DNA from 4 places in the Streptomyces sp. NPDC048111 genome. Region 1 is predicted to be linked to each of the others. Evidence: riboswitches for the same ligand, from Rfam matches in the RefSeq annotation. Region 1 holds a riboswitch; each other region holds the start of a gene.
What was found. A riboswitch is a leader RNA that binds a small molecule or an ion and turns the genes downstream of it on or off. The one in region 1 is predicted to bind cyclic di-AMP.
Positions count from the first base shown of each region.

Region 1 (5,761 bases):
GAGGGCACCGACAAGCACTCGGCCGAGGAGTTCGCCGCCGAGCTGGAGCGCTGCGGCGCCACCCTCGACGCGCACGCCGACCACCCCGGCGTCCGGGTCTCCCTCGAAGTCCCCGTCTCCCGGCTCCCCAAGGCGCTCTCGCTGCTCGCCGAGGCGCTGCGGGCCCCCGCGTTCGCCGACGCCGAGATCGAGCGCCTGGTGGCCAACCGGCTCGACGAGATCCCGCACGAGCAGGCCAACCCGGCCCGCCGCGCGGCCAAGCAGCTCTCCAAGGAGCTCTTCCCGGCCGCCGCCCGCATCTCCCGGCCCCGCCAGGGCACCGAGGAGACCGTCGCCGCCATCGACGCGGCAGCGGTGCGCGCCTTCTACGACGCGCACGTGCGCCCCGCCACGACCGTCACCGTCGTGGTCGGCGACCTCGCGGGCACCGACCTGGACGCGATCCTCGCGGAGACCCTGGGCGACTGGAGCGGCGACACCGCCGAGCCGCGCCCCGTCCCGCCGATCACCGCCGACGACACCGGCCGGGTCGTCATCGTGGACCGGCCCGGCGCCGTCCAGACCCAGCTGCTCATCGGCCGCATCGGTCCCGACCGCCACGACCGCGTCTGGGCGGCCCAGGTGCTCGGCACGTACTGCCTGGGCGGCACCCTGACCTCCCGTCTGGACCGGGTGCTGCGCGAGGAGAAGGGCTACACGTACGGCGTGCGCTCCTTCGGCCAGGTGCTGCGCTCGGGGCCCGACGGCGGCGCCGCGATGCTGGCCATCAGCGGCTCGGTCGACACCCCCAACACCGGTCCCGCCCTCGACGACCTGTGGAAGGTGCTGCGCACCCTGGCCGCCGAGGGCCTCACGGACGCCGAGCGCGAGACGGCCGTGCAGAACCTGGTGGGCGTCGCCCCGCTCAAGTACGAGACGGCGGCGGCCGTCGCGGGCACGCTGGCCGACCAGGTCGAGCAGTTCCTGCCGGACGACTACCAGGCCCAGCTCTACGCCCAGCTCGCCGAGACCGGCACCGTGGAGGCGACGGCCGCGGTCGTCAACGCCTTCCCGGCCGACCGGCTGGTGACGGTCCTGGTGGGCGACGCGGCGCAGATCGCCGAGCCGGTGCGGGCGCTCGGCATCGGTGAAGTGAGCGTCGTCACCGGCTGATTGGGGCCGCGGGAGCCCGTCGGGGCGCCCGGGCCGGACAGGACGAAGGGGACCCCGGTGGCGGATGCGCCGCCGGGGTCCTCCCGTATGTCCGGTTTATTGGGGAGGTTGCCTGTCTGTCATGTGGCGTGCGCTACAAAAAGTGGCGTCTGTTTGGTGATTGAAAGATCAGCCGTTTAGCGTCAGTCCCGCTGTCCGTCTCGACCGTCGCAGCCGCGGCACCGGACAGTGATCGCCGAGTCCCCGTACGGCGCGAGCCAGGGGAGCCGGGGACCCATTCAGTCCCTGGGGTGAATCGGACGCCTCCGCCCGCGGAGGAGCCCGTAGGAGACCTTCCTGCTCCGAACCCGTCAGCTAACCCGGTAGGCGAGATGGAAGGAAAGGACACCGCCACTTCATGGCGTTCACCCGTGCCACCGGGAAGCATCGCGCGCCCAGCCGTATGACGCGCCGCAGCGCGAACATCGCGGGCATCGCCACCCTCGCCACCGCCGGCGTCGTGGGCACCCTCGCCTCCCCGGCCGTCGCCGCCCCGGCCCCCGCGACCGACACTGGTCTGACCCAGGCCATCGTCATCGGCGACTCCCTCGCCGATCAGCTCGGCGCCCAGGCCGACGCGCAGAAGCAGGCCGCCGTGAAGGCCGAGGCGAAGGCCGCGGCCGAGGCCGCCGCCAAGCGCGCGGCCGAGCAGCGCGTCAAGGAGGCCCGCGAGGCCAGGGAGCGCGCCGCACGCGAGGCCGAGCGCAAGCGCCTCAACAGCTTCGTCGCGCCGATCTCCGGCAGCTATGTGTCCACCGGCTACAAGACCGGCGGATCCCTGTGGTCCTCCGGCAGCCACACCGGCATCGACTTCCACGCGGGGATCGGCACCTCGGTGCACGCCGTGGGTCTGGGCACCGTGGTCGAGGCCGGCGACGGTGGCGCCTACGGCAACAACATCGTCATCCGGATGCACGACGGCACCTACACGCAGTACGGCCACCTCTCGGTCATCCAGGTCTCCGTCGGTCAGACCGTGGAGCCGGGCCAGCAGATCGCCCTCTCGGGCAACACCGGCAACACCACCGGCCCGCACCTCCACTTCGAGGCCCGCACCGGCCCGGACTACGGCTCGGACATCGACCCGATCGCCTACCTGCGCTCGCACGGCGTCACCGTCTGACGCGTCCCCCGCGCACACCGAAGGCCCCCGGCACGCCGCCGGGGGCCTTCGCGTTGGCCGGAAGGTATTCCTCGCCCGGATCCGTCATCCGGAATTAACACGGGCTGCCCTAAAGTCACCGGACCAGGCGTCGGACGACCGCCCTTCGCGGATTCAAGACGGAGGTTCGCCATGCGTATTCCCGCGCATTCGGTATGCACGGCCATACGCGACGACATCGTCGCGGGAGTGCACGAACGGGGCGTCCGGCTCACCGAGGAACTCCTGGCCCGCCGTTACGGCGTCTCGCGCGTACCGGTCCGCGAGGCCCTGCGCACGCTGGAGTCGGAGGGGTTCGTGACCACCCGCAGGCACGCCGGCGCCTGGGTGGCCGAGCCGAGCGAGACGGAGGCGGCCGATCTCCTCGAACTGCGCGCCCTGCTGGAGCCGTTGGCCGCCGCGCGGGCGGCCCGCCGGCGCACCGCGGCTCAACTCAAGGTCCTGCACGGCCTGGTGAGGCTGGGTCAGGAACGGGTGCGGCGCGGCCAGGAGGAGGATCTGCGGTCCCTCGACGGCTGGTTCCACGAGACCCTCGCCCAGGCCTGCGCCAGCCCCGGCCTCATCGCCCTGCTCACCCAGCTGCGGCACAAGACCGCGTGGATGTACGCCGTGGAGGTGGGGGAACCCCGCGAGACGTGGGCCGAGCGCGGCGCCCTCACCGACGCGGTCACCCGCGGCGACGCCGAACGGGCCCGAGCCCTCGCGGCCCGGCACGCCGAACGGTCCTTTTCGGCCCACCGGCTGCGCCCCGCACCGGCCGTGAGGACTTCGCAACACGACGACAACACGGCGGACGCCCGCGTTTGACGTGCCGGCCGTATACGAAGAAAAGAGCAGAGCCCGAGCGACCGTGGCCCCAGGGAATTCAGCGGCCCACTTTTCGGAATGCGGCGGCGCCGGCCGCTTCCGCTCAAGAACGAAAATGTCGTCCCGCAGAGACGGCCGAGGTTTTGGAGCGAGCACGGTCCGCGGGCGGGAGGGGGTTTTGGGGGCGCGGGGAACGGCGCGAGCAGCGCCCACGGCCCGCGGGCGAAAGGGGGTTTAAGGGGCGCGGGGAACGGCGCGAGCAGCGAGCACGGTCCGCGGGCGAGAGCGGGTTCGAGGGGCGCGGGGAACGGCGCAAGAAGCGACCACGGCCCGCAGACGGCCGAGGTCTTGGGGGGGGAGGCTCCCGAACGCCCCGGGAGGGCGCAAAAGACAGAAGGACCGCCGGGCCCAGACGGGCCCCGCGGTCCCCCGTGGAGACGCGGTCCTGACACCGACCAGACCCCGAGGGCCCGCCCGGAGCGGGATCAGACGGTCTCGGGAAGCTCCTCAAGACCTTCGGCGACCAGCTTGGCCAGCCGGTCGAGCGCGGCGTCCGCACCCTCGGCGTCGGAGGCCAGCACGATCTCCTCGCCGCCCTGCGCACCCAGGCCGAGCACCGCGAGCATGGACGCGGCGTTGACCGGGTTGCCGTCGGCCTTGGCGATGGTCATGGGGACTCCGGCAGCCGTGGCGGCACGGACGAAGATGGACGCGGGGCGGGCGTGCAGGCCCTCGGCCCAGCCGACGTTGACGCGGCGCTCAGCCATGGTGTTGCCCTTCGAAATCTCTGACGGTTGTCTAGACCAGTCTCTCATGCGGTGCGCGGTGCTCGTACCGACCTTGGGCCCGGACGCGCCGCCGATCGGCCCCCCTCACCTTGCCCCGGCCCGTACCGCCCCGCGACCCGTACGCTTTCGGTATGACGACGGCGTCCGACCCCGCGTACCCCGCTCACTGGGAGGCCGACGTGGTGCTGCGCGACGGCGGCACCGCGCGCATCAGGCCCATCACCACCGAGGACGCCGAGCGTCTCGTCTCGTTCTACGAACTGGTCTCGGACGAGTCGAAGTACTACCGCTTCTTCGCGCCCTACCCGCGCCTGTCCGCCAAGGACGTCCACCGCTTCACCCATCACGACTACGTCGACCGGGTGGGCCTGGCCGCGACCATCGGCGGAGAGTTCATCGCGACCGTCCGCTACGACCGGATCAATGCCCAGGGCCGGCCCGCCTCCGCCCCCGCCGACGAGGCCGAGGTCGCCTTCCTCGTCCAGGACGCCCACCAGGGCCGGGGCGTCGCCTCCACCCTGCTCGAACACATCGCGGCGGTCGCCCGTGAGCGCGGGATCAGGCGGTTCGCCGCCGAGGTGCTGCCCGCCAACAGCAAAATGATCAAGGTGTTCACGGACGCCGGCTATCAGCAGAAGCGCTCCTTCGAGGACGGCTCGGTCCGCCTCACCCTCGATCTGGAGCCCACCGCCGAGTCCCTCGCCGTGCAGCGCGCCCGCGAGCACCGCGCCGAGGCCCGCTCGGTGCAGCGCCTCCTGGCCCCCGGCTCGGTCGCGGTCATCGGCGCGGGGCGCGGGCCCGGCGGCGTCGGCCGCGCGGTGCTGCGCAACGTCCTGGACGCCGGATTCACCGGGCGCACGTACGCGGTGAACAAGGCGCTCGGCCCGGGCCGGCACGAGATCGAGGGCGTGCCCGCGTACGCCGGCGTCGGCGCGATCGGCGAACCCGTCGACCTCGCCGTCATCGCGGTGCCCGCCGAACGGGTGCCGGAGGCCGTCGCCGACTGCGGCGAGCACGGCGTCCAGAGCCTGGTGGTGCTCGCGGCCGAGTACGCGGAGAGCGGCGAGCGGGGCCGCGAGCGCCAGCGCGCCCTGGTCCGCCAGGCCCGCTCGTACGGGATGCGGCTGATCGGGCCCAACGCGTTCGGCATCATCAACACCGCCGAGGGGGTGCGCCTGAACGCCTCGCTCGCCCCCGAGGCGCCGCCCGCGGGGCGCATCGGCCTGTTCACCCAGTCGGGCGCGATCGGCATCGCGCTCCTGTCCGGTCTGTACCGGCGCGGCGCGGGCCTGTCCACGTTCATCTCGTCGGGCAACCGCGCCGACCTCTCCGGCAACGACTTCCTGCAGTACTGGTACGAGGACCCCGCCACCGACGTGGTGCTCCTGTACCTCGAATCCATCGGCAACCCGCGGAAGTTCACCCGCCTCGCAAGGCGCACGGCCGCCGCCAAGCCCGTCGTGGTCGTCAAGGGCGCCCGGCACAGCGGCACCACCCCGCCGGGCCACGCCGTCCCGGTGACGCGGGTGCCGGACGCCACCGTCTCGGCGCTGCTGCGCCAGGCGGGGGTCATCCTGGTCGGCACGGTCACCGAGCTCGTGGACGCCGGCCTGCTGCTCGCGGGCCAGCCGCTGCCGGCCGGGCCGAGGGTGGCGATCCTCGGCAACTCCGAATCGCTCGGTCTGCTCACCTACGACGCCTGCCTGACCGAGGGGCTGCGTCCGCTGCGGCCCCTCGACCTGACCACGGGGGCGACCCCGGCGGACTTCCGCGCGGCCCTCGCCGCCGCCCTCGCCGACGACGCGTGCGACGC
Region 1 covers NZ_JBIDBD010000004.1:121,437-127,197, forward strand. Annotated here, with positions in the region: gene ACGF3I_RS10745 (M16 family metallopeptidase) at 1-1,152, shown strand, start outside; cyclic di-AMP (ydaO/yuaA leader) riboswitch at 1,376-1,536, shown strand; gene ACGF3I_RS10750 (M23 family metallopeptidase) at 1,550-2,314, shown strand; gene ACGF3I_RS10755 (GntR family transcriptional regulator) at 2,486-3,160, shown strand; gene ACGF3I_RS10760 (HPr family phosphocarrier protein) at 3,646-3,927, opposite strand; gene ACGF3I_RS10765 (GNAT family N-acetyltransferase) at 4,080-5,761, shown strand, end outside.

Region 2 (5,761 bases), on a different contig from region 1:
ACGGAGTCGTCCTCGCCGGCATCACCGCGACCGGCTTCGCCTTCACCGAGAACATCCTCTACCTGGGCAACGCGTTCGGCGAGGACCAGGCGAGCCACAGCGGCGGCCTCGCCTCGACCACCGCGGCCACCTTCTTCGTACGGGTCGTCATGTCCCCGTTCGCGCACCCGCTGTTCACCGTGATGACCGGCATAGGCTTCGGCTTCGCCGCGCTCGCCCCGCCCGGCAGGAAGCTGCGCCGGGTCGTGCTCCCGCTGGTCGGCCTGGTGTGCGCGATGGGCATGCACGCCCTGTGGAACAGCTCAACGCTGTTCGGGGCGTACGGCTTCTACATCGTGTACGGCGGGTTCATGGTGCCGGTGTTCGGGCTGCTCACCTGGCTCGCCATCTGGAGCCGGCAGCGCGAGCTGCGGACGGTCGCCGCCGAGCTGCCCGCGTACGCGGCGGCCGGCTGGCTGGGCCCGGCCGAGCCGTTCGCGCTGTCCTCGATGCGGGCCCGCGCGACGGCCCGCGACTTCGCGCGACACCGCTTCGGCGGAAAGGCCGCGGCGCGGGCGGTCGCCGAGTACGAGGCGTTCGCGACGGCGCTCGCCTTCCTGCGGCACGGGGCGTACCGCAGCCCGGGAGCCACCGGGCCCGGCCCGGACTTCGCGGCCCGCGAGCAGGAGCTGCTCCACCATCTGTGGGAGCGCAAGCCCGTCGCAGCCCCGGCGCTGCTGTACGCGGCCGGGGCCACGGGCCGCATGTGGCCACCCCCGCACCCGGGCCCGCCGCACCCCTACACCCAGCACGCCCAGTACGCCCCGCACCAGCACCCGCACCCGCATCCGCACCCCGCACCGTACGGCCGGCCCGGCCCGTACAACCCGTACCTCGGCTGAACCGGCCCCCGGCGGGGTCAGCGGCACCGGGGAACGGCGCCGGGTGCCCGCGTCCGCACCGGTCTCAGGGGTTCAGACCCTTGGACTGGAGCCAGGCCATCGGGTCCACCCCCGTACCGGACGGCACATGCACCTCCAGGTGCAGATGTGGCCCGGTCACATTCCCCGTCGCCCCCACCCGCCCGATGACGTCCCCCGTCCCCACCCGCTGCCCCACACTCACCGCGAGCGACGACTGATGGCAGTACCAGAGCTCGCTCCCGTCATCGAGCTGGATGACCGTGCGGTACCCGTACGCCCCCGCCCACCCGGCCGACTTGACGGTCCCGGCGTGGATCGCCTTCAGCGGTGTCCCGGTCGGCGCGGCGAAGTCGAGACCGGTGTGGTGGCCGGAGGACCACATCGAGCCGGCCTCGCCGAACGTCGAGGTGAGCGTGTACGAGCCGACCGGCAGCGAGTAGCTCGCCGCGAGCTTGGCGAGGCGCTCCTCCTCCGCCTTCTTGGCCGCAGCGGCCTCGGCCGCCTCCGCCGCCTTCTTCTCGGCAGCCGCCTTGGCCTCGGCGGCGCCCTGCCGGGCCTTGGCCTCCTCGGCCGCCCGCTGCGCCGCCGCCTGCTGGGCCGCCGCCTTCGCTTCGGCGGCGGCACCGGCCTTCTGCTGCTCGGCCTGCTGCAGGATGCGCGCGCGCAGCGCCTCCCCCGCGTCGGTGGCACCCTGCTCGGCGTCACCACCGGACAGCCCCATCGCGGTGAGCGGCGCGGCAGCGGCCTCGGGGGCGTGGCCGCCGGACGCATCGTGCGCGTCGTGCGCGACGAGCGCGCCGACGCCGGGCAGCGACCCGAGGTCGGGCAGGTTCTCGCTGATGGCGTCCGGCAGGGATATGGAGACCGGCGGCTTGGGCTGCGCGGTGGCCATGCCGCCCGCGCCCACCGCCGCGATGACGCCCACCCCGAGCACGGTGGAACTGCGGGCGAGCCCGCCGCGCTGTCTCGCCACTCTGTGCCGGCCGCGGACGGGGCGCACCGATTCCTCGGTCGGGTCCCACTCCTCCCAGCTCTCGTGCTCGCCGGGCGCGTCCCCGTACAGGGAGACAGGAGGGAGGGGGGTGTCGAGAGCAGGCTCGTTGGACGCCACGGGAGGGCGCTCCTTTCCTTCCTTCTCGCCTGCCGGGTTAGCGGGTGGGGCCTCCTGGCCCGCAAGGCCAAGGGGGAGGGTTCGGAGCAGGAAGGTCTCCTACGGGCGCCCATGACGGACGTCCGATTCACCCTGGTTTGGTGGGTCCCCGGTTCCCCGAAGGGGATTCGGCGCAGGCGCGCGGTGCCGCCTTGGCGGCGGCTGGGACGACCGCGCTGCGTTATCGAACGTTAATAGACACCTGCCGTGGATTCCAAGCCGTTCCCACTGATCGTTAACGGTTCCGGCCAGGACGTAGCACTCACCTCCGGGGCAATTCGGGCGAGTTGACGCCCCCTTGGGCGCGACCCCGAGGCCTGCCACTTCTGACGGTGTGTCAATTGTTATGCGCAGGGAGACCCTTCGGACACCCACCGTGACGGTCCCGGCGGCCGTCCGCGCAGGGACGGCCCCTCACTTCACGATCCTGACCGTCCGCCGCCGGTCGGGCTGGCGCTCCGTCGGCCGGGCCACCGCGAGCAGCGCCATGTCGTCGCTCGAACCGCCGCCCGTGTAGCGGCGTACGTCGTCCACGAGCGCGTCCAGGACCTCGTCCGGGCCGGGGAAGATCGCGCCGCGCAGCCGGGCGGCCGGGTCGTAGAAGACACCCGCACGGTCGCGCGCCTCGGACAGGCCGTCGGTGTAGAGCAGCAGCGTCGACCCGGGCGGGAACGGGCACTCGTCCGCCCGGTCCGGCCACACCCCGAGGTCGGCCATGCCCAGCGGCAACGCGGGCTCGCTCGGCACGAGCGCGTCGAGCGAACCGTCCGGGTGCAGCAGGAACGGCTCGGGGTGGCCCCGGTTCACCAGGCGCATGGTGCCCTCGCCGCGGGGGATCTCGGCGAGCAGCGCCGTGGTGAAGCCCTCGACCGCGTCCAGCCGGTCGCGCCGGGTGCCCTCGCGGGCCAGCGCCCGCTCCAGCCGCCCGGTCACCGCCTCCAGGGACGACTCCTGCTCGGCGGCCTCCCGGAACGCGCCGATCACCACGGCCACCGCCTCCACCGCCTGAAGCCCCTTGCCGCGTACGTCACCGACGATGAGCCGGACGCCGTACGGGGTGTCCTGCACCGCGAACAGGTCGCCCCCGATGAACGCGTCCGCCTGCGCCGCCTCGTACCGCGCGGCCACGTGCAGACCGCCGATGCGGGAGGCGGGCGTGGGCAGCACGGCGCGCTGCGCGGTCTCCGCGATGACCCGCGCCGAGGCGAGCTGCTCGCCGCTGCGGCGCAGGATGCGGTTGATGACGAGGGCGAGCGCGCCCACCGTCAGCACGGTGAACAGCTCGCTCGCGCCTTCGCCGAGGTTGGGGAGGTCGTGTATGAACCAGAGCGCCACGACGGCGCTCACCGAGCCGAGCCCGACGGCGGCGGTGCCGCGCTCCGAGTAGAACGGGGCCGCGGCGACCGGGGCGCCCGCGAACAGGGCGGCGGCGGTCAGCTCGGGCGGGCTCAGGGCGTCGAAGGCGAAGCCCACGAGGACGAGCAGTACGGGTAGCGCCCGTACCAGGCGCCTCTCGCCCTCTGCTCGCTGCCGCACCCATCCAGCCTGGCCCCTCCCGGCCCCAGAGGCGACTCGGCACGTCCAAGCAGGTGGTCCCGGCCGGGGGGGCTGGGGTTATGGCGGGCTGGACGGGGTGAGCCCGGCCCGGGGGCCGGTGCCCGTGCGCCCAGGGCGATTCGCCGGCCGGACGGGGTGGCCCGGCCCGGGGCCGGGGAGCGGCTCGGCCCGGGTCCCGGGAGGCGGCCCGGCCCCGGTCCCGGGAGGCGGCTCGGCCCGCCCGGTCGGTGACCCCGGGAGGCGCGGCTCGGCCCGCCCGGTCGTCAATGGCGGCGGCAGCGATGGGGTCCCGGGCGTCCCCGGCTACAGCTTCCCCGGGGGTGGTGGTGGTTCGCGGCGCGTTCGGGGACGCAGGGCAGCTCGACCCAGCCGCCCCGGTTCAGCCGGCACCCATGGCCGGGGGACGCGGACTCGACCACCGGGGCACCCGCGGCCGGCAGTCCCGGCGCCGCCTCCCGGCACCCGCCGAGCCCGACCCCGACCCCGAGCCCGAGCACGCAGAGGGCCAGCCCCGGCCCCGTCCACCGCCGCCCCGCGCTACCCCGAACCCGAACCCGCACCCGCACCCGAACCCGCGTCCCCAGGACCCACACACGCCCGCACGCCCGCAAGACCCGCAGAACCCACACGAGCCCGCGCACCCGCAGAACCCGCAGAACCCACACGAGCCCGCGCACCGGGAGAACCCGCAGGACCCGCAGAACCAACAGGCCTCCCGCCCGCACCACCCACTCACTCATAGTGAGCGCGAGACTACCCCTCGCGAACAGGCCCGCCCTCCGCCCCCTCCCCACCACCCCCCTCCGCGAGGTGACGCTCCGCGTACACGGTCAGGGCGTCCCGCACGAAGGGGGCGGTGCCCTCGCCGTGCCGGTCGTAATGGGCGCCGAAGCGCGGGTCGTCCACGTACATCTGCCCGATCCCGACGACGTACGACCTGCTGACGCTCGTCGTGGTGGACAGCCACGCCACATGGCGCCGCGCGATGTCCTGCGCCACCTCGCCGTCGGGGGCGGCGCCGGACTGCCGTGCGCGGCCCCAGTCCCGGGCGATGTCCTCGTGCTGCTTCAGGAACCCGTCGCGCTGCTGCGCGGTGAGCGAGCGCCACCAGCGGTCGCCCTTCTCGTAGGCATCCCGCCCCCAGCGCCGGCTCACCTCCTCCTCGTACCGCGTGTGGTCGAAGCCGTCGAACACTTCCTCGGCCATGAGCTCCTCTCCCCTCTCGGTCTTGTGCAGGGTGGTCCGCACGGAGGCGATCTGCCGCGCGATGCGCTCGCGCTCCTGCTCCAGCAGGCGCAGATGGGTCCGCAGGGCGGCCGCCGGATCGCGTTCGCCCTCCAGGAGCTCGCCGATCACGGGCAGCGAGAGCCCCAGCTCCCGCAGCAGCAGGATCCGCTGGAGGCGGACCAGGGCGTCCTGGTCGTAGTAGCGGTATCCGTTGCTTCCGATGCGGCTCGGGGCGAGCAGGCCGAGGTTCCCGTAGTGCCTCAGGGTGCGGCTCGTCGTCCCGGCCTTCCTGGCGATCTCCTGGATCGACCACTCCTTGCCGTTCACAGCGAGCACGCTAGATCTTGACGTTGCGTAAAGGTCAAGGCGCGGCGGAGGGCCGGAGGGAACGCGAAGAGGCCCGGCACTTGAAACAAGTGCCGGGCCTCTTCGTTCAGTAGCGGGGACAGGATTTGAACCTGCGACCTCTGGGTTATGAGCCCAGCGAGCTACCGAGCTGCTCCACCCCGCGTCGGTAAACACAACTGTACGCCATGCGCGGGGGTGCTCCGAACCATTTACCGGTGGGCGACGGTCCACCGCGAGACCGAGGCCTCAACGCCCTTGCGGGGCCCGGCAGTTGACGCCGGACCCCGCGAGGAGGAGCAGATGGGGACGATCACATGGCCGAGCCGCGGCGGCGGCGGGCGCCGAGCAGGGCGACCGCGGCACCGATCGCGACCAGGGCGCCGGCGATGCCCGCGTAGAGGCCGGTGCGGGAATCGGCGCCGGTGTGGGCGAGGCTGCCGGTGGCCGAGGTGGTGGTGAGGTTGGCGTTGCCGGCCGTGACGGGCACGGCGGCGGCGGCCGTCACGGGCTTGGCGGAGGGCGTGCCGGTCGGCGTGCCGGTGGGCTTGGCGGACGGCTTGCCGGCCGGGACGGTCGC
Region 2 covers NZ_JBIDBD010000044.1:20,975-26,735, forward strand. Annotated here, with positions in the region: gene ACGF3I_RS33525 (PrsW family intramembrane metalloprotease) at 1-881, shown strand, start outside; gene ACGF3I_RS33530 (M23 family metallopeptidase) at 946-2,013, opposite strand; cyclic di-AMP (ydaO/yuaA leader) riboswitch at 2,025-2,196, opposite strand; gene ACGF3I_RS33535 (PP2C family protein-serine/threonine phosphatase) at 2,467-3,588, opposite strand; gene ACGF3I_RS33540 (MerR family transcriptional regulator) at 4,363-5,163, opposite strand; tRNA gene ACGF3I_RS33545 (tRNA-Met) at 5,274-5,347, opposite strand; gene ACGF3I_RS33550 (hypothetical protein) at 5,495-5,761, opposite strand, start outside.
Region 2: another riboswitch for cyclic di-AMP. It lies ahead of ACGF3I_RS33530 (M23 family metallopeptidase); the one in region 1 lies ahead of ACGF3I_RS10750 (M23 family metallopeptidase).

Region 3 (5,761 bases), on a different contig from region 1:
CCCTTGGCCCACCACTCGGGCAGCATCGCGATGGCCTCGTCGCCCAGCGGGTTCACGCCGGGCCCGGCGGCCAGCGAGTGGCCCACCAGGACGTGCAGGCACTTGACCCGGTCCGGCATGCCGCCCGCGCTGGGGAAGCCCTCCAGGACCTCGATGGCGTCGCGGCGCGCGATGTAGTCCTCGTGGGCCGCGCGGTAGGCGGCGGCGAGCTCGGGGTCGCTCGCCAGACGCTCCGTCATCTCCTTCATGACGCCGTTGGCCTCAAGGGTGCCGATGGCCGACGCGGCCCGCGGGCACGTCAGGTAGTACGTCGTCGGGAACGGCGTGCCGTCCTCCAGACGCGGGGCCGTCTCGACGACGTCGGGGTTGCCGCAGGGGCAGCGGTGCGCGATGGCGCGCAGACCGCGCGGCGGGCGGCCCAGCTGCTGCTTGAAGGCGGCGATGTCCGCGTCGGTGGGCTCGGTGCGTACGGTCTGGGGCGGGGGCGTTTCCATGCCTGGGTCAGTCTCTATCGCTAGCGGTGGTCAGTTGGCGGAACGGTCGGCCTTGTCGACGCCGTCCCAGAGGTTGGAGTGCCAGGCGCGGCCGGTGGCGCCCTTGTCCTCGCGGTGCTTGTCGGCGGCGCCCGGGTCGACGACGGTGAAGCCGGTCTCGCCCGGGAACTGCATGTGCAGGTGCTCGCGGGCCAGCTTCTCGATGTACGCGTCGTCCTGGAGCCGCGCCTTCTCGTCCCGCAGCCGCTCGACGGCCTCGCGGGCGTCGGCGGCCTTGCGCTGCTGGTCGGAGATGTCGCCGCGCTGCGACACGTACTGCCGCATGGGGTAGGCGAGCGCGACGATCAGCGAGCACATGACGAGCGCGAGCAGCGCGGCCCGGCCGGTGAGCCGCGAGCGGCGGGCCTGGCGCTTGCGCTGCGAGCGGTAGACACGGGCCGCGGTCTGCTCGCCGAGCACCTTGAGCCGGGCCGCGGTGGAGAACCGGTCGCGGTCCTTGACCTCGGCGTCGTTGCCCATCGTCTCCCGCCTCCCCTTCACACACGTACGTCCCCGGACACGGTACGGGACCGCGGCCGGGGACGTACGGACGACTGGCTAGGGCGTCAGCCGTTGATGCTGCTCAGCCGGACAGGCTGCTCAGCCGGACAGGCTGCTCAGCCGGTCGGGCTGCTCAGCCCTTGAAGCGGGGGAACGCGCTGCGGCCCGCGTACACCGCGGCGTCGTCGAGGATCTCCTCGATGCGCAGCAGCTGGTTGTACTTGGCGACGCGGTCCGAGCGGGCCGGGGCGCCGGTCTTGATCTGGCCGCAGTTCACCGCGACGGCGAGGTCGGCGATGGTGACGTCCTCGGTCTCGCCGGAGCGGTGGGACATCATGCACTTGAAGCCGTTGCGCTGGGCCATCTCGACGGCGTCCAGCGTCTCGGTCAGCGAGCCGATCTGGTTGACCTTGACGAGCAGGGCGTTGGCCGAGCCCTCCTCGATGCCACGGGCCAGGCGCTCGGGGTTGGTCACGAACAGGTCGTCACCGACGATCTGGACCTTGGAGCCCAGACGCGAGGTGATGGTGTTCCAGCCGGCCCAGTCGTCCTCGAACAGCGGGTCCTCGATGGAGACCAGCGGGTACGCGGAGACGAGCTCCTCGTAGTACTCGGTCATCTCGGCGGCCGAGCGGGACTTGCCCTCGAACTCGTACTTGCCGTCCTTGTAGAACTCGGACGCGGCGACGTCGAGCGCGAGCGCGATGTCCTTGCCCGGGACGTAGCCGGCTTCCTTGACGGCCTCGACGATGAGGTCGAGGGCGGCGCGGTTGGACTCCAGGTTCGGCGCGAAGCCGCCCTCGTCGCCGAGGCCGGTGGACAGGCCCTTGCGCTTCAGGACGCCCTTGAGCGTGTGGTAGACCTCGGCACCCCAGCGAAGGGCCTCGGAGAAGGACTCCGCGCCGATCGGCGCGATCATGAACTCCTGGATGTCGACGTTGGAGTCGGCGTGCGACCCACCGTTGAGGATGTTCATCATCGGGACGGGCAGCAGGTGCGCGTTCGGGCCGCCCAGGTAGCGGAACAGCGGCAGGTCGCTGGCCTCGGAGGCGGCGTGCGCGACGGCGAGCGAGACACCGAGGATGGCGTTGGCGCCGAGCGAGCCCTTGTTGTCCGTGGCGTCCAGGTCGAACATGGCCTGGTCGATCAGGCGCTGCTCGGTGGCGTCGTAGCCGACGAGCTCCGGGCCGATCTGCTCGATGACGGCGAGGACGGCCTTCTCGACACCCTTGCCGCCGTAGCGGTTGGGGTCTCCGTCGCGGAGCTCGATGGCCTCGAAGGCACCGGTGGAGGCGCCGGACGGAACTGCAGCACGGCCGGTGCTGCCGTCGTCGAGGCCGACCTCGACCTCGACCGTGGGGTTGCCTCGGGAGTCCAGGATTTCCCGGGCTACGACGACGTCGATGGACGGCACGAGCATCTCCTTCTGGGATGTGACGCTAGATGTGACGCAAGCAGTGCAGGGACATGCGGGGTCGCTTCGCCTTGCGACAAGAGCCTAACCGGCTCCGGGGCTCCGGCCAGCCGAGTGCCCGCCTCCTGGGACGAAAAAGGGCCCAATGGCCTGGATTCCCGGGCAAACGACCACAAGACTACTGTCCGGTAACAGCGAAAACCCCGGCCCGGCGCGCACGGGGGACATGCGCGCCGGGCCGGGGCGGCCCGAGGGCTACCGGTCTCAGCCGAGGTGCAGCTTCTGGCCCGGGAAGATCAGGTTCGCGTCCTTGACGATGTTCTTGTTCAGGTCGAACAGGTGCTGCCAGCCGCCCTTGGTGTGGTTGGCGGTCGCGATGGTGCCGAGGGTGTCGCCGGACTTGACGGTGTATTCGCCGTCGCCCTGCTTGACCGGCTCGCTGCGCTGCTCGCTGCGGCTGGCCTTGGGGGCGGACTCGGCGCGCTGCGTCTTCTGCTGCGGCTTGGCCTGCTTGGGCTTCGAGGACTTCGAAGAAGAGGACGAGCCGGAGGTGTCGACGTCGGCCTTGGCGCCGCCGGACGTCAGGTTGCCGGCGCCGGCGCAGGACCAGGCACCCGGGCCCTGGATCGCGAGCAGCTTCTCGGCGGCGGCGATCTGCTGGCCCTTGGTGGCGAGGTCGGCGCGCGCGGCGTACTGGGTGCCGCCGGCGGCGGCCCAGGAGGACTGCGAGAACTGCAGGCCGCCGTAGTAGCCGTTGCCGGTGTTGATGGACCAGTTGCCGCCGGACTCGCACTGGGCGACGGCGTCCCAGGTCGACACGGAGGCGGCGGAGGCATTGCCGGCCGCCATCAGCGGGGCGGCGACGACGGCACCGGTGACACCGGCCAGCGTGGCGACACGGACGGCCTTGGACGGGCGGCGGTGCTTGCCCTTGCTGGAAAGCAGCATGGAGTTTCTCCTCACCGACGCCTGCGAGGTGAGCTGTCGGGTTCGGGCGTGAGCTGCCCGGCCGGACGTGGTGCGTCCGTCTTCACCCCAAGCCGTTGCGGCAGTCCTGTGAACTGCCGGGCCCGGCACTTACCTTGGGTCCCCCGCTCCTGCCTACGGCGCATAAGCGTCGACTGTTCCCATCGGCCGACGGCAGGATTCGGCGTGCTCGGTCGACGGGGCTCGCGGTGACGAGCGAGTCCGACGAAAACACACGCCCCGCCAATGTTCAAAGACGCACATCGGGGAGAAATCCCCCCTACTTGCCGCCACAGAAGGGGCGTTTACGCAGGTGAGGGGCGGGGCGGACGGACCGGGCAGACGGGACACGCCAGTTGGGGCGAAGAGACCCATGTCTCACTTGCACACAACGGACATAGCCCCGCGAACTAACCCTGCTTCGGCGTCGAGTTCGGGGTCGCCGCAGCGCCCGTCACCTTCGTCAGGTCCAGGCTCTGGCCAGGCAGGATGAGGTTCGGGTCGGTGCCGATCAGCTTCTCGTTGGCGTGGTAGAGCGCGGGCCAGCCGCCCTCGACCTTGTTCGCCTCGGCGATGACCGAGAGGTTGTCGCCGGGGCGGACGGTGTAGTCGCCGTCGGCCGCCGGGGTGTTGCCGCTCTCACGTGAGGCGTCGTCACCTCTCGAGGCGTGGCGTCCGGAATCGCGGCTATCGGCCGAGTTGCCCGAATTGTTCGAACCGCTGGGATCGCCCGGCCCGTTCGAGCCGGCCGGGCCCGTCGGCGCCGTCGAGCCGCCCGCGGTACCCGAAGCACCCGGAGCGGTCGACCCCGTGGCACCGGGCGTCGTGCCCTTGCCCTCCTCCGGCGCGGGCGTTCCGCGGTGCTTGCCGCCGGCCGGGGTGGAAGCGGACGGCGCGGGGGACTTGGCCGGGTCGCCCGGCAGGGCGGCGCCGGGGGGCGGGGTGGCCGGGGTCGGGGTGCCCGGGGCGGGGGTGGCGTCGGGGGTCTTGGCCGGCGGGGCGGTGGGGGCGGTCGTGCCGGTGTCGGGCACGCCCGGGTCCACGTCCGCCGAACCGCCGCCCGTGGTGAGCCCGGCGGCGGTGCCGCAGTTCGCGAAGGCCTGGGGCCCCTTGGCCGCAAGCACCTTCTCGGCCACGGCTATCTGCTGGGCGCGGCTCGCGAGGTCGGCGCGCTGGGCGTACTCGTTGCCGCCGTACGCCTCCCAGGTCGCCTGCGAGAACTGGAGCCCGCCGTACAGGCCGTTGCCGAAGTCGGCGCTCCACATGCCACCGGACTCGCAGGAGGCCACCTGGTTCCAGGTGTTCGCGTCCGCGGCGTTCGCGCCGGTCGCGGCGAGCAGCGGAAGAGCGAGGGCCGAGCCGGTCACTCCCGCCGCTACGACGAGGGCGGGTGCCTGACGGGGTCGACGATGCCGTCCATTCCCGGAGCGCATGAATGAGGCCTTCCGTGTGACTGCTGAGCCGAATGAACGGTGAACGTAGCCGTACTCGAACGTCAGTCACAAGTCGATGCACCCGCGATCACATAAAAGTCACAGTCTTGACGGGCCGTCAGATCGGTGACCGCGGGCGATCTTCATCCCGGCGGCGTGAACTCGACCGGCAGGGTGCGCAGTCCGCGCATGATGAGCCCGCCGCGCCAGCGCAAATCGTCAGGTTCCACCGCCAGCCGCAGGTCAGGAAGGCGGCGCAGCAGCGTCGCGAGGGCGGTCTGTCCTTCGAGCCGGGCGAGCGGCGCACCGAGGCAGTAGTGGATCCCGTGGCCGTATCCGAGGTGCTGGTTGTCGCGGCGGCCGAGGTCGAGGGTGTCCGGCTCGGCGAAGCGCTCCGGATCGCGGTCGGCGGCGGCGAGCACCACCAGCACGGGGTCGCCGGCCGCGATGTGCTGCCCGCCGAGCGTGAGCGCCTCGGTGGCGAACCGCCACGTCGCCAGCTCCACCGGCCCGTCGTAGCGCAGCAGTTCCTCGACCCCGGTCTCCAGGAGCCCGCTCTCCCCCGCGTCGAGCGAGGCCTGGAGCCGCGCGCGCTCCGCCGGGTTGCACAGCAGCGCGTAGACCCCGTTCCCGATCAGGTTGACGGTGGTCTCGAACCCGGCGAACAACAGGATGAAGGCCATCGCGGCGGCCTCGTTCTCCGTCAGGTGCTCACCGTGGTCGCTGGCCTCGATGAGCCGTGAGATGAGGTCGTCGCCGGGGTTCTCGCGCTTGCGGTGGATGAGTTCGGCGAGGTACTCGCGGATCTTCTTGACCGAGCGCGCCACACCGCCGCGCGGGCTGCCCTTCTGGCCCGGCTTGGTGTGCCGCACCATCATGCCCGCCCAGTCGCGGAAGTCGTCCTGGTCCTCGCG
Region 3 covers NZ_JBIDBD010000033.1:914-6,674, reverse strand. Annotated here, with positions in the region: gene ACGF3I_RS30920 (DUF501 domain-containing protein) at 1-494, opposite strand, end outside; gene ACGF3I_RS30915 (septum formation initiator family protein) at 525-1,013, opposite strand; gene eno (phosphopyruvate hydratase) at 1,168-2,454, opposite strand; gene ACGF3I_RS30905 (transglycosylase family protein) at 2,713-3,396, opposite strand; cyclic di-AMP (ydaO/yuaA leader) riboswitch at 3,400-3,567, opposite strand; gene ACGF3I_RS30900 (transglycosylase family protein) at 3,825-4,781, opposite strand; gene ACGF3I_RS30895 (cytochrome P450) at 4,991-5,761, opposite strand, start outside.
Region 3: another riboswitch for cyclic di-AMP. It lies ahead of ACGF3I_RS30905 (transglycosylase family protein); the one in region 1 lies ahead of ACGF3I_RS10750 (M23 family metallopeptidase).

Region 4 (5,761 bases), on a different contig from region 1:
TTCTGCTCCTTGATCGCCTCGATGGTCTCGGAGACGCGGGTGATGTCGCGGTCCGTGGGGCCGCGGCCGCTGGCCACCAGGCAGACCCGCTTCGCACCGCCGGCCACGCCCGCGGCGGCCGCCTTGGAGGCCTCGTCCGGCTTGAGCCAGGTGTACTTCAGGATGTCGGCCTTGGAGCCGAGCCGCTGGGAGCAGTACGAACAGTCCTCGGGGCACAGGCCCGACTTCAGGTTGACCAGATAGTTGAGCTTCACCCGGCGCCCGAACCACTGGCGGCGCACCTTGCCGGCCGCGGCCACCACATCGAGAAGTTCGTCGTCGGAGGTCGCCAGTACGGCGAGCGCCTCTTCGCGGGTCGGCAGTTCGCGCCGCAGCCCCTTGTCCACCAGCGTGTTCAGCAGGTCCATGGCGCCGATCTTCGCGTACGGCACGGCCTGCGGCCAAGGTAGGGATCCCACAACACGGGCCGTTTGAGGTGTGTGCATCGCCACACCATGACCGGCCATGGCTGCGGCTAGGGTCTGTCGGCAGCCTACAAAAAGGGACTCCATCATGCCGCGAGCGCCGTTCGACTGGATCGACGGAGAATCCGAGCGCCGCGAGCGCGCCGGCCTGGTCCGCACCCTGCGGCCCCGCGCCGCGGACCAGGACCTCCTGGACCTGGCGAGCAACGACTACCTGGGCCTGACCCGCCACCCCGCGGTCGTCGCCGGGGCCGTGGACGCGGCCCACCGCTGGGGCGCCGGCGCCACCGGCTCCCGGCTGGTCACCGGCACCACCGCGCTGCACGACGAGCTGGAGCGCGAACTCGCCGCGTTCTGCGGCTTCGAGGCGGCCCTGGTCTTCTCCTCGGGATACGCGGCCAACCTCGCGGCGCTCACCGCACTCGGCCCGCACGGCTCGCTGATCGTCTCCGACGCGGGCAACCACGCCTCGATCGTGGACGGCTGCCGGCTGGCCCGTGCCCGTACCGAGGTCGTGCCGCACGCCGAGCCGGCGGCCGTCCGCAAGGCCCTGGACGCCCACGGCGGCCCCGGCCTCGCCGTGTCGGACTCGGTGTTCTCGGTCGACGGCGACGCCGCGCCGCTCGGTCAACTGGCCTCGGTCTGCCGGGAGTTCGGGGCCGCCCTCGTGGTGGACGACGCGCACGGGCTCGGCGTGCTCGGCGAGGGGGGACGCGGGGCGCTGCACGCGGCGGGGCTCGCGGGCGCGGACGACGTGGTCGCCACCGTCACCCTGTCGAAGTCGCTGGGCAGCCAGGGCGGCGCCGTTCTGGGCCCCGCCCGGGTCATCCGGCACCTGGTGAACGCGGCCCGCACCTTCATCTTCGACACCGGACTCGCCCCCGCGGCGGCCGGGGGCGCGCTCGCCGCCCTTCGACTGCTGCGCGCCGAACCGGAGTTGGCGGGCCGGGCCCGGGCGGTCGCCGCCGAACTGCACGGCAGGATCACCGCCGCGGGGCATGCGGCGGTGCGCCCCGACGCGGCGGTCGTCTCCGTGCGCGCGCCCTCACCGGAGGCCGCGGTGGCCTGGGCGGCGGACTGCCGTGCGGCCGGTCTGGTGGTGGGCTGCTTCCGGCCGCCGTCGGTGCCGGACGGCATCTCGCGGATCCGGCTCACCGCGCGCGCCGATCTGACGGAACAGCAGGTGGACAGGGCGGTGGGCGCGATCCTGCGGACCGCGCCCATTGTGTGACGGTGCGTCAATCCCCGTTGCTGACAGCGGAGATGAAGCGGTGCCAGGCGGGGGCGCCGAAGAGCAGCGCGGGCCCGCCGATCCGTTGGGAGTCGCGCACGGCCAGTAGCTCGCCATTGAGCCGGGCCGTCTCGACACAGTTGTTCATGCCCACGCTGCGGCTGCTGCGCCACCACGTGACACCGGTGAGGGAAGTGCTGGAAGGAACGTGCGCAGGGTGTGCGGCCATCATGCCTCCCCACTCGCCACGGACTGGCCCGGTCCTTCCCGGGCGGTCCTGGCGATGAGATCCAACGAGTCCTCGGAGGAAAGCGCGAGTGCCTGAACGGTCTGGACCGCGGCACTGTACGCCTCAAGGTCTTCTCTCCGTTCGAGGTAGAGGCTACTCGTCAAGTGGTCGATAACAACCACATCCAGATCAGAAATGGCCGGAAACGAAAACATCATGAAAGGCCCCGTGAGGCCGACATAGCCGCCCGTCCGGAACGGGATCACCTGGAGCCGCACATGGGGCAGGGCGGCGACGTCGAGCAGATGCCGCAACTGCTCCCGCATCGCCGCACGGCCACCGACCCCGCGGCGCAGGACCGCCTCGTCGAGCACCGCGCTGAGCACCAGGGGCGGATCGGCCCTCAGCACCTCCTGGCGGGCGATCCGCACCTCCACGAGCGAGTCGACCTTGTCCGGCGGCAGCCCCGCGAGCGCCGCCCGCGTGACCGCCCGCGCGTACGCCGGCGTCTGCAACAGGCCCGGGACCACCGAGGTCTCCAGCGTGCGCGCCGTGCGCGCCTGCGACTCCAGACTGATGAAGTCGCGGTACTGCGGCGGCAGCAGCCCCCGGTACGCCTGCGCCCAGCCGGCCCCGTCACCGTCGGCCGAATCCGCCAACGCCCCCAGCAGCGACCGCAGTTGCCGGTCGTTCACCCCGTACGCGTCGAGCAGCCGGGCCACGTCCGCCGGCTTCACGCCGCTGCGCCCGGTCTCGATCCGGCTCACCTTCGACTGGTGCCAGCCGACCAGCAGGGCCGCCTCCCCGCTGGTGAAACCCGCCCGGTCGCGCAGCTTGCGCAGCTCCTCACCGAGCTTGCGTCTGCGCACCGCCGGTCCCTGGCCCATGACCGCCTCCTTCGCCTCCGGCGAGGGGTAAGTGTGGGCCCAAATACGGTCTGCCGTCGCAGAGTTCACCGCTTTGAGCGACAGATATATGCATATCTTGGTGGATCGCACCCGAGACCGGCACGATGAGTGGCACTCTGGCGCGAAGCACAATCCGAGGCCGACACCGTCGTCGCGAGCGCTCGACGCCACGAGTGACCAGCCGGCCCGGGTGGGAAAGGGACAGCGTCGCCATGGCAGACCACCTCGAAGCAACCGTCACTCTGCCGAGCGATCCCGCCTCGGTGTCCGCGGCACGGCGGTACGTCGCCGGGATTCTCACCGACTGGGGCCTGCCGCCCGACGCCGAGGCGGCCGACACGGTCCGCCTCATCGTCTCGGAACTCGCCACCAACGCCGTCCAGCACACCTTCGGCCAGTCGCCCACCTTCACCGTGGACGTCCATCTCGAACGCGAGGAGGAGCTGCGGATCGGCGTCACCGACAGCCATCCGCGCTGGCCGAAACGATTGCCCGCGGCCGTGCAGCAGGACAACGGGCGCGGCATGGTCATCATCCGCTGGCTCGCGGCCGAGTCCGGCGGGCGCCTCTCGGTCGCGCCCACCGCGGACGGCGGCAAGACGGTCTGGATCGCCCTGCCGTGGACCGTGTCGGTCCAGAGCGGCTAGGCGGGCCCGTCGCCCCTGGACCCGCCCCCGCCCCCGCCGCCGCCGGACCCGTCGCCCCTCAGCCGACCCGCCCGTACCAGACGCTGTTGCTCCAGATCCGTTCGAGACGGACGACCGTGCCGGTCTTGGGGGAGTGCCAGATCCGGTCCTTCCCCGCGTAGATCCCCACGTGGTACACCCTCGTGCCGGAGTGGAAGAACACCAGGTCGCCCGCCTTGCGGGTGGAGGCGCTGACGTGCCGGGAGCTGTTGTACTGCTGCTGCGCCGAGCGCGGCAGCCGGCGGCCCGCCTCCTTGAACGAGTAGAGCGTGAGCCCGGAGCAGTCGAAGCGGGAGGGCCCCGAGGCCCCGTACTGATAGGGCGAGCCCTTCTTCGACGCCGCCACATGGAGCGCCCTCGCGGCCACGGCGGCGGCGTTGGCCTCCAGCGGGCCGCCCGGAGCCAGGGACGTCGCACCCGTCACGGCGAGCGTGAGGGCGCAGACGGTGCCCAGACGGGCCGCCAGGGACGGGACGTGTGTCTGCGCGGTCATGCGCAACCCTTCGTCAAACCGCCTGCGAAGGATGACCTGTCGGGTTCGGGCCGGCGAAGACGCCCGGCCGCCTGCGCGGCTTCACCCCGAGGGACGGCCGGGTCTCGACCGTCCCGAAGTACTCGGGTCCTCCACTCCTGCCGGTCCACTCCTGTCGACCAGACGTCCGGGACGGCGGCAGGACTCGGCGTCCGCCCGGACCGCCCCGCCGGTATGGCGGGGGCTTGTCGTCTCAGGGATCTTCACGCACCGACTGTCGGATTTCCGGATCAAAACGGCTTTCTGTGAGCCTGCGCACCTCTGGGCCGAACGGGTGGACACGGCCGGCACCCCATTGCGGCAAACGGGTCAGATGAGCCCTTTACCTGCAACGGAAGGATCGATTCAGCACCCCGTCCACAGGTCGTGAGCGGCTCATTGGGGTCACTGAACGGATAGGCCCGTGGGCCGAACGGGGGTAGCCCGTCTGGTCCGTTTCGCGGACTCCCTGAGCGTGTCGGGCGCGTCCCGGTGTCTCACACCCCTTCAGGAGGCCGACCGCGGAGGCACCGTGAGCCGCCCCGCCCGCCGTTCCCCGTCCAGAATCCGCAGCGCCCGGGTCAGCGTGGAGGCGTGCACCCGCGTCTCACCGCGCAGATGCATCAGCGTGAGGGCGTCCCGCAGCGCGGCCGCCCGGCCGACCAGCGCCTGGGCCGCCCGCAGCGCCCCGTAGGTGTCGTGGCCGTGCGCCGGATTGATCCGGCCCAACTGGTCGACCACTTCGAGATAGCGGTCGATGAACTCGCCCTCGGCGCGGGTGAGCGCGGGCAAGGGCGGAAGTTCCGGTGGCAGCACGGCGCTTCACCGCCCGCGCAGTGAGGTCTTGCGGCTTTCGAGGACGTGGTCGGCGAGCCCGTACGCCACCGCGCCCGCGGCGTCGAACACCACGTCCCGCTCGATGTCGGCGGCGACCTGTGCGGCGGTCCTGCCGGTGTAGCGCGCCAGGAGTTCGGTCAACAGCGTTCGTCCGCGCAGGACTTCGGCCGCCTGGATCGCCAGGTCGGAGGGCTGGCCGCGCAGCGGCTCGTCCAAAGCCGGCTGCTGGAGCAGCACCCGTGAGGCGGGCTGGACCGCCCGCTTGCCGGGCGTGCCGGCCGCGAGCAGCACCGCGGCCACCGAACTCACCTGACCCAGGCAGAACGTCTGCACGTCACAGGTGATGAAACGCATCGTGTCGTGGATCGCGGTCATCGCGGTCAGCGAGCCGCCGGGGGAGTTGATGTAGAGCGAGACGTCCCGGTCGGGATCCGCGTGCTCCAGGTGCATGAGCTGGGCCATCACATCGTTGGCACAGGCGTCGTCGACCGGGGTGCCGAGGAAGACGATCCGCTCGTCGTAGAGCTTGGAGTACGGATCGAGGGTGCGGATGCCCGACGAGGTGCGTTCCTCGAACTGCGGGAGCACCTGGCGGGCGGCGGGGCGATGGGTCATGACGTTCCTCTCCTCGACGGGGCGGGGGGAGCTGCGGAAGCCTCTGTCGAAAATGTACAGGACGTACAGAACGTCATGAGTGTTCTGGGCGGAGATGCTGCGGCAAGGGGCGGGAAGGCGCAGCTCAGGGGCTGTTTCGCTGGGAGCGATCGTGGATTCTCGCGCCGTTTTCTCAGGGCTCCGTGGGCGCATTGCGGACGTCATCCGTTTCGGTGAACCGATGGACCTCTCCTGCTGCGCGGGCGCGGAGCACGAGCGCCCGGCCCATCGAGCAGGCCGC
Region 4 covers NZ_JBIDBD010000001.1:940,541-946,301, reverse strand. Annotated here, with positions in the region: gene bioB (biotin synthase BioB) at 1-407, opposite strand, end outside; gene ACGF3I_RS04190 (8-amino-7-oxononanoate synthase) at 553-1,695, shown strand; gene ACGF3I_RS04185 (DUF397 domain-containing protein) at 1,703-1,924, opposite strand; gene ACGF3I_RS04180 (helix-turn-helix domain-containing protein) at 1,924-2,811, opposite strand; gene ACGF3I_RS04175 (ATP-binding protein) at 3,045-3,479, shown strand; gene ACGF3I_RS04170 (C40 family peptidase) at 3,538-4,011, opposite strand; cyclic di-AMP (ydaO/yuaA leader) riboswitch at 4,016-4,211, opposite strand; gene ACGF3I_RS04165 (hypothetical protein) at 4,537-4,845, opposite strand; gene ACGF3I_RS04160 (ATP-dependent Clp protease proteolytic subunit) at 4,852-5,481, opposite strand.
Region 4: another riboswitch for cyclic di-AMP. It lies ahead of ACGF3I_RS04170 (C40 family peptidase); the one in region 1 lies ahead of ACGF3I_RS10750 (M23 family metallopeptidase).